Regions from separate parts of the Micrococcus luteus genome, predicted to be linked through region 2. Evidence: predicted binding sites of a transcription regulator. Region 2 holds the regulator's gene; each other region holds the start of a gene.
What was found. Region 2 encodes HrcA, which represses chaperone genes, less so after heat shock. Its sites were predicted from a motif close to TTNGCACTCGNNNNNNNCGAGTGCNAA; they were not measured.

Region 1 (4,441 bases), on a different contig from region 2:
CGTACGTGGCGATGGTGCTGGCGCAGAACACCGAGTACGTGCTGCTGGACGAGCCGCTGAACAACCTGGACATGCAGCACTCGGTGCAGATGATGCAGCAGCTGCGCCGGGCCGCCGACGAGCTGGGCCGGACCGTGGTGATCGTGCTGCACGACATCAACTTCGCCGCCCACTACGCCGACCGGATCGTGGCCATGGGCGACGGCCAGGTGGTGGAGACCGGCACCCCGGCCGAGATCCTGTGCCCTGAGGTGCTGGAGCGGATCTTCAAGACCCCCTGCAGCGTGGTGGACGGACCGCACGGGCCGCTGGCCGTGTACTACTGAGCGGGGCGACGGTGAGGTCGGCCCGGGTCGGTCCGGGCGGGGGTCGGGTGCCCGGCCGACGCGAGCGTTCCGTGGGCAGAACCCGCCGGGTCTCGCCTTCCGGGGGCAGAACCCGCGTGTTTCCAGGTTCCGTGGGCAGAAGCACCCTCGCTTCTGCCCACGGAACCCCTGCGCATGGACGGCAGGGCCATACGCGACGACGACGTCAGGCATCCCAGCCGTTCGAGACCTGTGCCCGTCGTCTGAGGACGGCCTCGATCACCCGCTCGTATCCCTCGCCGACGTCCCGGCTCGTGACGTGCAGGGTCATCTGCCCACGCTCCGCGTAGTACTGGTCTCGCCGGGCGTCCCGGGCGTGTTGCTCGGCACTCCGGTGCACCTCGCCGTCGTACTGGAGGACGAGCCGGCAGTCCTCGAACCACAGATCGGCCTCGGGGGCGTCCCGCCGCCCGGGGTCGAACACGTGCTGCAGCGTCGGCTCGCCCAGCCCCGCCTCGACGAGCGCCAGCCTCAGCCGGGTCTCCTGCGGCGAGTCGGCACCCACCCGTACGCGCTCGAGCGCCGCCGTCGCCCGCGGTCTTCCGACGAACCGCCCGAGCGGCCGCATCGCCTCGTGCAGCGCGGTGACCGTGGTGATGGGAGGCCGCCGGCCGCGCGGGGACCAGGGGTGACGGACCAGGTGGTCACCCGCCGACACGAGGGATGCCTCGTCCCAGGGGTGGCCGATCGAGCACAGATCGAGCCAGGTCCGTTCCGGCGTCGTCACCCGTAGCCCGAGCACGGAGGTGACGTGGCCGGCGGGCAGGGGTCTTCGGTGCTCCATGACGCCGGGGATCCGCGCCCGTGCGGTGCCGCGGTGCAACGTGATCTCGACGGCGGCGCGTCGCGTGGCCCCGCCCGGGGGAAGCGGGAGGCCGTGGAGGTGCGCCGCCGTCTCGTGGGAGAGAACGGCGTCGGGACGGGACCGCAGGAGGGCGGTCAGCAGGTCGAGGCCGACCCCGTGGTGCGGCGGCGGGAGCCCGGCAGACTCCCAGGTGCGCAGCGGCATGTCACGGCGACGGTGGATGCCGCGGGCGAGGCGGAGGACGTCGGACCGCCGCACCCGGCTGGGCGGCAGACCGCGTTCGAGCACGTCGCGGGTGGTGAAGACGGGGACGAGGGGGAGATCGGGGGCGAAGGACATGGGTCGACCTTGACGCGGTCGGCCTGACGACGGCCGGGCGGGCCGCGTGTCTGTGCACACCGGCGCGGGGTGGGCCGGCTGTGCAGGACTCGGCGGCGGCCGGTTGTCCCGCCGGGACGACGTCGTCATGGCTCGGTGGGCAGAACTGCGAGGAGTTCCGCCCACGCAACATCCGTGGGCAGAAGAGAGGGCGCTTCTGCCCACGGAGATCGAAAACCTGCGGATGCTGCCCACGCGACGGGCGGGGGTGCGGTTTCTGCCCACGGAGGGTGGCGAGGGGGGAGGGTGGGGAGTGGGGGAGGGACAGGTTGCGGGCCGCAGTCGCAACCACTCCGCGTGCTCTTGGGCTCGGAACCCGCCCCACCCGCCGCCCCACGGTGCCCCACCGCACCGCGCCCCACGCCTCCGCCCGCGGCGGACGGCGGGGACACGGCTGGCACTCATGTTGAAGGAGTGCCAGAACCCGGAGTAGAGTCGGCACTGGCACTCGGGGGTACCGGGTGCCAATGCCCGAGGTGGACCGTCCGGCACCGCGACGACGGAGGGTCTGACGCCCGTGGCGCACCCGCAGACCACAGCATCAGCGGACCGGCGAGCCCGCCGGAGCCGCACGTCGACGAAGAAGGAGTGTGCAGCATGTCTGTCTCCATCAAGCCCCTCGAGGATCGCATCGTTGTCCGCCCCCTGGAGGCCGAGCAGACCACCGCGTCGGGCCTCGTGATCCCGGACACCGCCAAGGAGAAGCCGCAGGAGGGCCAGGTCGTGGCCGTGGGCCCGGGCCGGGTCGCCGAGAACGGCAACCGCGTGCCCGTCGACGTCGCCGAGGGTGACGTGGTGCTGTACTCCAAGTACGGCGGCACCGAGGTCAAGGTCGGCGGCGAGGAGTACCTGGTGCTCTCCGCCCGCGACGTGCTGGCCGTCGTCGCCAAGTGACCCCGCCGCGACGGGCCCGGTGAGCGGCGCGCACCGCACCGGTGCGCGCGCCCCGGGCCCCTCGCGTCCCCGCACCCCCTGACTCCCTGAACGAAAGGAGCGTCCGTCATGGTCAAGCAGCTGGCTTTCAACGACGACGCACGCCGCGCCCTCCAGGCCGGCATCGACAAGCTCGCCGACACCGTCAAGGTCACCCTCGGCCCCAAGGGCCGCAACGTGGTGCTCGACAAGGCGTGGGGCGCCCCCACCATCACCAACGACGGCGTCACGATCGCCCGTGAGGTGGAGCTGGAGGACCCGTACGAGAACATGGGCGCCCAGCTCGCCAAGGAGGTCGCCACCAAGACCAACGACATCGCGGGCGACGGCACCACCACCGCCACCGTGCTGGCCCAGGCGCTCGTGAACGAGGGCATGCGCCAGGTCGCCGCCGGCGCCGCGCCGGGCGAGGTCAAGAAGGGCATCGAGGTGGCCGTGGCCGCCGTCGAGCAGCGCCTGCAGGAGAACGCCCGCCCGGTCGAGGGCCAGGAGGTGGCCCACGTGGCCGCCATCTCGGCCCAGAACGACGAGGTCGGCGAGTTGCTGGCCCGCGCGTTCGACACGGTCGGCACCGACGGCGTCATCACCATCGAGGAGTCCTCCACGACCTCCACCGAGCTGGACGTCACCGAGGGCATGCAGTTCGACAAGGGCTTCCTTTCCCCGTACATGGTCACCGACGCCGAGCGTCAGGAGGCCGTGCTCGAGGACGCCTACGTCCTGATCAACTCGGGCAAGATCTCCAACGTGCAGGAGCTGCTGCCCCTGCTGGAGAAGGTCCTGCAGGCCAACAAGCCGCTGTTCGTGATCGCCGAGGACGTCGAGGGTGAGGCCCTGTCCACCCTCGTGGTGAACAAGATCCGCGGCACCCTGAACGTCGTGGCCGTCAAGGCCCCGGGCTTCGGCGACCGCCGCAAGGCCATGATGCAGGACATCGCGATCCTCACCGGCGCCCAGGTCGTCTCCCCGGACCTCGGCATGAAGCTCGAGCAGGCCGACCTGGACGTGCTCGGCTCCGCCCGCCGCATCACCGTCACCAAGGACGAGACCACCATCGTCGACGGCGGCGGTGCGGCCGAGGACGTCGAGGCCCGGGTCGCCCAGATCAAGGCCGAGTCCGCCGCGACCGACTCCGACTGGGACCGCGAGAAGCTCCAGGAGCGCCTCGCCAAGCTCTCCGGCGGCATCGGCGTGATCCGCGTGGGCGCCGCCACCGAGGTGGAGCTCAAGGAGCGCAAGCACCGCATCGAGGACGCCGTGTCCTCGACCCGCGCCGCCCTCGAGGAGGGCATCGTGGCCGGCGGCGGCACCGCGCTCATCAACGCGCTGACCGCGCTCGACACCGACGCCGACGTCCAGGCCCTGACCGGCGACGCCGCCGTGGGCGTGGACATCGTCCGCAAGGCCCTGAAGCAGCCGCTGCGCTGGATCGCCCAGAACGCGGGCGAGGACGGCTACGTGGTGGTCTCCAAGGTCGCCGAGCTGGAGCCGAACCACGGCTTCAACGCGAAGACCGGCGTCTACGGCGACCTGATCGCCGACGGCGTGATCGACCCGGTCAAGGTGACCCGCTCCGCGCTGGCCAACGCCGCCTCCATCGCGGCCCTCGTGCTGACCACCGAGACCCTCGTGGCGGACAAGCCCGCCGAGGAGGACGAGGCCGACCACCAGCACTGACGCCTCCGTCGGCCCTGACGCGGCCGGTCGACGACGGCCCCTCGCCCGCCCGGGTGGGGGGCCGTCGTCGTGCGGGCGGGAGACGACCGCCGTCCGGGGCGCCCTCTATGGTGTGCCCATGGACACACCCACGCCGCCCCGTCCCACCCGGTCCCACACGACCCGGACCCCGGCCCGGCCACGGCTGCGCCGCTTCGTCCGCGAGTTCTCCTATCCGCACGGCATCCACCCGGCCCTCGTGCCGGGCGTGTCCGTGGAGGACCGCCGGGTGCGCTACGGCGTG
Region 2 (4,441 bases):
CGGTGCGCACGGTGGGCGGGCTCCCGACCGCGGAGCTCGTCTCGGAGACGCCGGGGGAGGCCGCGCGGACCCGCGGGGCGATCGCCGAACTCATCGCCGCGGGCCTGCTGGACGGGCGCGCCGCCGTCGACGGCCGCATCGTCCCCACGCTCGAGGGGCGGCTGCTCAACGACGCGATCGTCCGGGCGCTGGCCGGCTTCTGACCGGCCGGCCCCGGGTCAGCGCAGGATGCGCAGGTTGAACGGGTACCGGAACGGACGGCCCTTGGACACGTGCGAGGCGCCCATCACGCCGTAGGCCGCCATGGCGGCCCACGTGAGCGCGCCGAGGATCGCGAAGATCGGGCCGACCACCGGCAGCAGGGACAGGAAGAAGAACAGGAGCGTGATGAGCGTGGGCGGCCCGGAGAAGTTCAGGGCCTCGCGCGACTCCTGCGAGGTGAACGGGCCGCGGTCGCGGTAGAGCAGCCACACGACCAGCGGGCCGAGCACGCCGAACGCCAGACTGAGGTGGGCCAGCGCCGCGCGGTCACGGTCCTGCTTCGCCGTGAGCGGGGCGCCGCGGCCGCCGGCCGAGACGAGCCAGGCGGGCGGGCCGTGGCCGGTGCGGCCGGCGTCGGGCTGCGCGCGGGTGTTCACGAGGGGCTCCTCCTGGATCGCGGGACCCGCGCGCCGGGGACCGGGCGCAGGGCATGGGCCAGCATAGCGCGGGCGGGCGGGGGCCGCGCCGAGATCAGTGCTCGGGTGCGGCGGTGAGGAAGTCGATGAGCTCCTCCACGCGGCCCAGCAGGGACGGCTCGAGGTCCGCGTACGTGGTGACGTGGGAGAGCAGCCGCTTCCACCCCAGCCCCGTGGCCTCCTTGCTCCCGTGCGGCCAGCCCAGTCCCCGCAGGATCCCCGTCTTCCAGTCCTGCCCCTTCGGCACGACGGGCCACGCGGGGATGCCGAGGACGGAGGGCTTGATGACCTGCCAGACGTCCACGTAGGGGTGACCGAGGATGAGCACGTTGCCCGCGGCCCCCGGCACGCGCATGGCCTCGGCCGCGAGGCGCTCCTCCTTGGACCCGGTGACGAGATGGTCCACGAGGATCCCGAGCCGGCGCCGCGGACCGGGGGCGAACGCACGGATCGCCCCGGCGAGGTCGTCCACGCCGTGCAGGGGCTCCACGACGATGCCCTCGAGGCGCAGGTCCTCGCCCCACACCTTCTCCACCAGCTCGGCGTCGTGCACGCCCTCCACCCAGATGCGAGAGGCGCGGGCGGTGCGGGCCCGCGCCCCCTCGACCCGTCGCGAGCCGGAGGCGGTGCGGGCCGGCGCCGCCGGGGCCGCGGCGGTCGGGGGGACCAGGGTCACGGGCTCGCCGTCGATCCAGAAGCCGCCGCCGAGGGGGAAGCCGCGGCGCACGCCGCGGCGGTCCTCCAGGACCACCACGTGCACGCCGCCGGAGCGCTCGATGCCGATCACGGCCCCGGTGAACCCGGAGGCCACGTCCTCGACCACCGTGCCGGGGGTGGCGGGCACATCGGGGACGGTCCGGGCGGGGCGGCGCGTCAGGTCGTCGTGGCCCGCGGGGCCCCAGCTGCTCCAGTCCATGGGAGAGCACGGTAGCAACGGGGGCGGGCGATCACCGTGAGCGAAGCCGTGCGGGCCGGTCGGGTCGTCCCCCGGGTCGGACGGTAGCATTGGCACTTGACCCGCCGGAGTGCCAGCCAGGGGCACCTCCGGGGTCGCCCCGGATCCCGACGGACCAGAGGAGGACCGAGATGTCGGAGCAGCCCCGCCGCCTGCAGGTGCTCCAGGCGATCGTGGAGGACTACGTGGCGCTGCGCGAGCCCGTGGGCTCCAAGGCGCTCGTGGAACGGCACGCCCTGGGCGTGTCCTCCGCGACCGTGCGCAACGACATGGCTGCGCTCGAGGAGGAGGGCCTCATCGTGGCCCCGCACACCTCCGCCGGGCGCGTCCCCACGGACAAGGGCTACCGCGTGTTCGTCGACCGCCTCTCCGAGGTGAAGCCGCTGTCCCCGGCCGAGCGCCGGGCCGTGCGGACCCTGCTGGACCCGGAGACGGACACCGAGCACATGATGGAGTCCACGGTGCGCCTCCTGGCCCAGCTGACCCAGCAGGTCGCCGTCGCGCAGTTCCCCCACGAGGACGGCTCCACGATCCGCCACCTCGAACTGGTCTCCCTCGCGCCCACGCGCGTGCTCGTGGTCCTCATCCTGTCCACGGGGCGGGTGGACCAGCGGCACGCCGTGCTGGACCGTCCGGTCGACGAGGCGGAGCTGTCCGTGCTCCGCGGCCTCCTGCTGGACGCCCTGCTGGGGCTCGGTCCGGTGCAGGCGGCCACCGTGGTGGACGACGTCGTCACCCGGGTCCGCCCGGAGCACCGGCAGTCCGCCGCCCTCGTGGCCGCGGCCGTCCAGGACCTCCTCGAGGCCGGCCGGGAGGACCGCATTGTGCTGGCCGGCACCGCCAACCTGGCCCGCTCCCCGGGGGACTTCGGCGCGTCCATCGGGCCGATCCTGGAGGCGCTCGAGGAGCAGGTGGTGCTGCTGCGCCTGCTCACGGAGATGGAGCAGGACGCCCACGGGGTGTCCGTGCGGATCGGCTCCGAGAACGCCGGATCGCTCGCGGACACCTCGGTGGTCGCAGCCGCCTACGGCCCCGGCGCCGTGGCGAAGGTCGGCGTCATCGGTCCGACCCGGATGGACTACCCGGGCACCATGGCCGCCGTCCGGGCGATCGCCCGCTATCTCTCCCGCATCCTGACCACCTGACGCGCCTCCGCGCGTCCTGGCGGGCCCCGTCCCGCATCGCCCCACGTCCCGCTCTCCCCGAGAGGAATCCCCACCGTGACCGACCACTACGAGACGCTCGGCGTCAGCCGTGACGCCAGCACCGAGGAGATCCGCCGCGCCTACCGCAAGCTCGCGCGCACCCACCACCCGGACGTCAACCCCGACCCGGAGGCGGCCGAGCAGTTCAAGCGCATCTCCCACGCCTACGAGGTGCTCTCGGACGAGGGCCGGCGTCGGGCCTACGACACGACGGGCAACGAGAACGGCCAGGCCGGCTTCCCGGGCGGCTTCGGCGGGGCGGGCGGCTTCGGGGGCTTCGCCGACATCTTCGAGACCTTCATGAACGCCGCCGGCCAGGGCGGCCGCGGCGGCCCCGCCAGCCGCGCCCGCCGCGGCCAGGACGCCCTGGTGACCGCGCGGATCGACCTGCGCGACGCCGTCTTCGGCGGCGAGCAGACGATCGAGCTGGACACGGCCGTGCGCTGCGAGCGGTGCGAGGGCTCGTGCTGCGAGCCCGGCACCCAGCCGGAGACCTGCCAGACCTGCCACGGCCACGGCATGATCCAGCGCCCCGTGCGGTCGCTGCTGGGCACCGTCATGGCCACCGAGGCCTGCCCCGCCTGCCAGGGGTTCGGCACCGTCATCCCGACGCCCTGCCACGAGTGCGACGGGCAGGGCCGCGTCCGCACCCGGACGCCGCTGACCCTGCGCATCCCCGCGGGCGTGGACGACGGCACCCGCATCCACCTCGCCGGCCGCGGCGAGGCCGGCCCGGGCGGCGGCCCGAACGGCGACCTCTACGTGGAGATCGCGGTCCGCCCGGACGAGACCTTCCGCCGCGAGGGCGACCACCTGGCCACCACCGTGACCGTCCCCATGGCCGCCGCGGCCCTGGGCACCACCGTCACGCTGGACACCCTGGACGGCAAGCAGTCCCTCAGCCTGGACCCGGGCGTGCAGTCCGGCCACGTCGAGGTCCTCCACGGCCTGGGCGTCGGTCGCCTGCGCGGGCAGGGCCGTGGCGACCTCAAGGTGGACGTGGTGGTCACCACGCCCACCGACCTGGACGACGAGCAGCGCCAGCTCCTGGAGCGCCTGGCCGAGGTGCGCGGCGAGGAGGTCGTGCACGGCGCACCCCAGGCCAAGGGCATGTTCGCCCGGCTGCGGGAGAACCTGAGGAACCTGTGACCGCCCCCCTGTTCCACCTCGAGCCGGGCGCCCTGGCCGGCGCGAGCGCGGGCGCGGAGGTCGTCTTCGACGGCGCCGAGGCCCGGCACGCCGCCGCGGCCATGCGCCTGGCCCCCGGGGAGGCCGTGCTCCTGGCCGACGGGTCGGGCACGCTCGGCCACGGCACCGTGCTCGCGGCCGCCCCGGACGCGGTGTCCGTGCGGCTGGACGCGGTGGCGGAGGAGCCGGCGCCCACCCCGGCGCTCGTGCTCGTCCAGGCCCTCGCCAAGGGCGACCGGGACCTCATGGCGGTCCAGGCCGCCGTCGAGCTCGGCGTGGACGCCGTGGTGCCCTGGGAGGCGGAGCGCTCGATCGTCCGCTGGAAGGGCCCCAAGGCCGCCAAGGCCCGCCAGAAGTGGGCGGACACGGCCCGCGCGGCCGCCAAGCAGGCGCGTCGCGCCCGGGTGCCCGCGGTC
Region 3 (4,441 bases), on a different contig from region 2:
CACGGCACCGTGTTCTCCCACCTCGTCTCCGACGCCTCCCTCGAGGAGCTCCACGCGTTCGCGCGGGCAGCAGGGCTCTCGGAGCGGGTCTTCGACCGGGACCACTACGACGTGCCCGCGCACCGACGTGCCGAGCTCGTGGCCCGCGGGGCGGTGCCCGTCACCGGACGGGAGCTGGTGCGTCGGCTCGCCGCCTCGGGGCTGCGCGTGCCCGCCCGGAGCCGCGCCGAGAAGCGGGACGTCGTCCTCGCCCGGCGCTGGGCGCGGCTGTTCGAGGGCACGGCGGCGAGCCCGGATGCGGTGACGACGGCGGGACGCGACCTGCTGGCCCGCTGGGCGGAGCCGCATCGGCACTACCACGACCCGGCCCACCTGCTCGCGGTGCTCGAGTCCGTGGACCTGCTCGAGCGGGCGGGGGCGGAGACCGGGCCGGATCCGCGTGCGGTCCGCCTGGCCGCGTGGTTCCACGACGCCGTCTACGCCGGGGACCCCACCGCGCCCGCCGGCCAGGACGAGGCGGACTCGGCCGCCCTGGCCCGGGACGTGCTCACCGACCCGCGGCTGGCGGTGCCGGCCGACGTCGTCGACGAGGTGGCGCGCCTCGTGTTGCTCACCGCCGCCCACGACCCCGCCCCGCACGACGCGGCCGGGGCGGTGCTCTCGGACGCGGACCTCGAGGTCCTCGGCCGCTCCCCCGAGGCCTACGCCCGCTACGTGGCCGCGGTCCGGCAGGACTACGCGCACGTGTCCGACGCGGACTGGGCCCGCGGTCGCGGCGCGGTGCTGGACGCCCTGCTGGACGCCGAGCGGCTGTATCGGACCGCGCCCGGCCGAACGCGCTGGGAGGCCGCCGCCCGCCGCAACCTGGCGGCGGAACGAGCCGCGCTGTCGGCCTGAGCGGGGCGCCCCGGTGCCGGCCCCGGACGCGGCGAGGCCCGCCTCCCCGGACGGGGAGACGGGCCTCGCAGGCTGGGCGCCCGAACGGGCCGGGCCGGCTCAGCGGCTGATCACATCATGCCGCCCATGCCGCCCATCGGGTCCATGCCCTCGGCGCCGGCGGCGGCCTTCTCGGGCTTGTCCGCGACGACGGCCTCGGTGGTCAGGAACAGGCCCGCGATGGACGCGGCGTTCTGCAGGGCCGAGCGGGTCACCTTCACCGGGTCGTTGATGCCGGCGGCCAGCAGGTCCTCGTACTCGCCGGTGGCGGCGTTCAGGCCGTGACCGTCGTCGAGGGTCTTGACCTTGTCCGCCACGACGCCGGGCTCCAGGCCCGCGTTGAAGGCGATCTGCTTCAGCGGGGCCTCGATGGCGACCTTCACGATGTTCGCGCCGGTGGCCTCGTCGCCCTCGAGCTGCAGGCCGCCGAACGCCTTGGCGCCGGCCTGGATCAGGGCCACGCCGCCGCCGGCGACGATGCCCTCCTCCACCGCGGCCTTGGCGTTGCGCACGGCGTCCTCGATGCGGTGCTTACGCTCCTTGAGCTCCACCTCGGTGGCCGCGCCGGCCTTGATGACGGCCACGCCGCCGGCCAGCTTGGCGAGGCGCTCCTGCAGCTTCTCGCGATCGTAGTCCGAGTCGGTGTTCTCGATCTCGGAGCGGATCTGGGCCACGCGGCCGGCGATCTGCTCGGCGTCGCCGCCACCCTCCACGATGGTGGTCTCGTCCTTGGTGATGACCACCTTGCGGGCGGAGCCCAGCAGGTCGAGGGTGGCGTTCTCCAGGGACAGGCCCACCTCGGAGGAGATGACCTGGCCGCCGGTGAGGATGGCGATGTCGGCGAGCATGGCCTTGCGGCGGTCACCGAAGCCCGGGGCCTTCACGGCCACGGACTTGAAGGTGCCGCGGATCTTGTTGACCACGAGGGTGGCCAGGGCCTCGCCCTCGACGTCCTCGGCGATGATCAGCAGCGGCTTGCCCGACTGCATGACCTTCTCGAGGATCGCCACCATGTCCTTCACGGAGGAGATCTTCGAGTTGACGATGAGGATGTAGGGATCCTCGAGGACGGCCTCCTGGCGGTCCGCGTCGGTCACGAAGTAACCGGAGATGTAGCCCTTGTCGAAGCGCATGCCCTCGGTGAGCTCGAGCTCGAGGCCGAAGGTGTTGGACTCCTCGACGGTGATGACGCCCTCCTTGCCGACCTTGTCCAGGGCCTCGGCGATGAGGGAGCCGATCTGCTTGTCCGCGGCGGAGATCGAGGCGGTGGCCGCGATCTGGTCCTTGGTCTCGATCTCGCGGGAGGCGGAGAGCAGCTCAGAGGTGACGGCCTCCACGGCCTTCTCGATGCCGCGCTTCAGGGACAGCGGGTCGGCGCCCGCGGCCACGTTGCGCAGGCCCTCGCGGACCAGCGCCTGGGCCAGCACGGTGGCGGTGGTGGTGCCGTCGCCGGCGACGTCGTCGGTCTTCTTGGCGACCTCCTTGACGAGCTCCGCGCCGATCTTCTCGTACGGGTCCTCGAGCTCGATCTCCTTGGCGATGGAGACGCCGTCGTTGGTGATGGTGGGGGCGCCCCACTTCTTCTCCAGCACCACGTTGCGGCCGCGGGGGCCGAGGGTCACCTTCACGGCGTCGGCCAGGGTGTTCAGGCCCTTCTCCAGGCCGCGGCGGGCCTCTTCGTCGAATGCGATGGTCTTGGCCATGTGCAGGTCCTTTCTGGACGTCGGCTTCCTACTTCTGGTGGCTGACCCGCGCCGATGCCCGCGACGGACGGCCCCTGGGGGCCTCACCGGTGGACAGGTCCTCCTCCACGGCGCCGGACCGACCGGGGTACGGCTGGCAGTCGCGCCTTCGGAGTGCTAACCCCATTATGAGCACTCGCACCGGGAGAGTGCAAAGGGTCCGCAGTGCGGGGCCCGCCCTTCCGCGGACGGCGGACGGCCCCCGGCAGAACGCCTCGGAAGGCGCCCCGCCGGGGGCCGGAAAGGGTGCGCGGCCGGCACGGCCGCACGACGGGCGGATCAGCTGGTGACGACCACCGCGATACCGTTCACCTGCAGGTTCGGGGTCTGCATGACCGGGAAGCCGAGCTCCTTGCCGACCGCCTCGGCGGCGGCCTTGTTGGCCGAGCCGTTGTACAGGACGGTGGAGGACTGGATGCCGTAGCCGCTCCAGTTCTTCGCGTCCACCGAGGTGTAGCCGGCGCCCGTGAGCCGCTGCGCGTAGGAGGCGGCGAGGCCCTGGGTGCGGGTCGCGTTGTACACGGTGACGTGGGTGCCGCGCACGGCCGCGGACTGCGCGGCTGCACGAGAGCTCGACGCGGCCGCAGACTGCGCGGCCGCACGAGAGCTCGACGCGGCCGCGGACTGCGAGCGCGAGGCCTCCGCCGCGGCGGCCGAACGGGACGCGGCGGCGCGCGAGGACTCCGCCGCCTGGACGGCCGCCGCCGACCGGGACGCCTCTGCGGACTGCGCGGCGGCCTCGGAACGCGAGGCCTCCGCCGCCTGTGCCTCGGCGGCGGCACGGGACGCCTCGGCGGACTGCGCGGCGGCTTCGGAACGCGAGGCCTCCGCCGCCTGTGCCTCCGCGGCGGCCCGGGACGACGCGGCAGCCTGGGACGACTCGGCGGCCTCGGCGGCAGCCGCCTCCTGCGCCGCCCGCGAGGACTCGGCCGCGGCCGCGGAACGGGACGCCTCCACCGCGTCCTCGGACGGGGTGGCGGACTCGGTCGCGGACGCAGTCGACGCCGACGCGGAGGACGCCGAGGAGGACACGGACGACGCCGACGTCGACGGCGCGGCAGCCGGGGCCGTCGTCGAGCTCTCGGCGGCGACGGGCTCGGAGCGGTCGCCGGTGAGCCACGGCAGGACGACGCCCACGAACAGGCCGGCGAGCAGGACGAGGCCGGCCACCCAGAGCAGCGGGCTCAGGCGGCGACCCCCGCCCGTGGCGGTCGCGCCGGCGACGGCGAAGGACTCGCGGTGCGCGCCGCGCTGGTCCGTGTACTCGGGGACCTCGTCGAAGCGGTCGGGCTGGTAGGCCATGGGTCAGTTCTCCTGGCGGGAAGCGGGCGTGGACGGCGCCGGATCCGCGGGCCCCCTCCGGGCCCGGCTGCGGGTGCCGCGCTTGCGCAGCAGCCGCGTGACCAGCAGGGGTCGGTAGGCCAGGGCGGCCTCACGGTCCAGCAATCCGTTCAACACCTGATAATAGGCGGTCGGAGACAGCCCCAGACGCTCACGGACGGCGTGGTCCTTGGCCCCGCCGTACCGCCAGGTGGCGGCCTCCAGGTCCAGGACCGCACGCTCCAGGTCCGTCAGCTCGTCCCGCCGCGCCCGCGCGCGGGCACCCTCGTCCGGGGCCGGATCGGGCGAGACGGGCGTGGGGTGGGACATGGCGGCCACTGTACCCACCCGGTCTACCCTCGGGGCATGGAGTTCATCGCGCCCCTGGATCCGGGCTGGGAGGCGGCCCTCGCCCCGCAGGCCGCCGCGTTCGAGCAGGTCGG

Region 1: a site for HrcA is predicted at 1,943-1,969, ahead of groES (co-chaperone GroES). Genes of this name have one in related genera too.
Region 3: a site for HrcA is predicted at 2,773-2,799, ahead of groL (chaperonin GroEL). Genes of this name have one in related genera too.

The regions. Positions count from the first base shown of each region.
Region 1 covers NZ_JAKRLB010000006.1:40,253-44,693, reverse strand. The annotation lists gene MF605_RS04045 (iron ABC transporter ATP-binding protein) at 1-326, shown strand, start outside; gene MF605_RS04040 (hypothetical protein) at 532-1,509, opposite strand; gene groES (co-chaperone GroES) at 2,146-2,442, shown strand; gene groL (chaperonin GroEL) at 2,551-4,158, shown strand; gene MF605_RS04025 (BCCT family transporter) at 4,277-4,441, shown strand, end outside.
Region 2 covers NZ_JAKRLB010000009.1:14,293-18,733, forward strand. The annotation lists gene hemW (radical SAM family heme chaperone HemW) at 1-203, shown strand, start outside; gene MF605_RS05550 (DUF4870 domain-containing protein) at 219-638, opposite strand; gene MF605_RS05555 (DUF3097 family protein) at 733-1,593, opposite strand; gene hrcA (heat-inducible transcriptional repressor HrcA) at 1,764-2,777, shown strand; gene dnaJ (molecular chaperone DnaJ) at 2,853-3,986, shown strand; gene MF605_RS05570 (16S rRNA (uracil(1498)-N(3))-methyltransferase) at 3,983-4,441, shown strand, end outside.
Region 3 covers NZ_JAKRLB010000007.1:88,759-93,199, forward strand. The annotation lists gene MF605_RS04910 (DUF4031 domain-containing protein) at 1-897, shown strand, start outside; gene groL (chaperonin GroEL) at 1,008-2,639, opposite strand; gene MF605_RS04920 (LytR C-terminal domain-containing protein) at 2,958-3,980, opposite strand; gene MF605_RS04925 (DUF3263 domain-containing protein) at 3,984-4,328, opposite strand; gene MF605_RS04930 (uracil-DNA glycosylase) at 4,365-4,441, shown strand, end outside.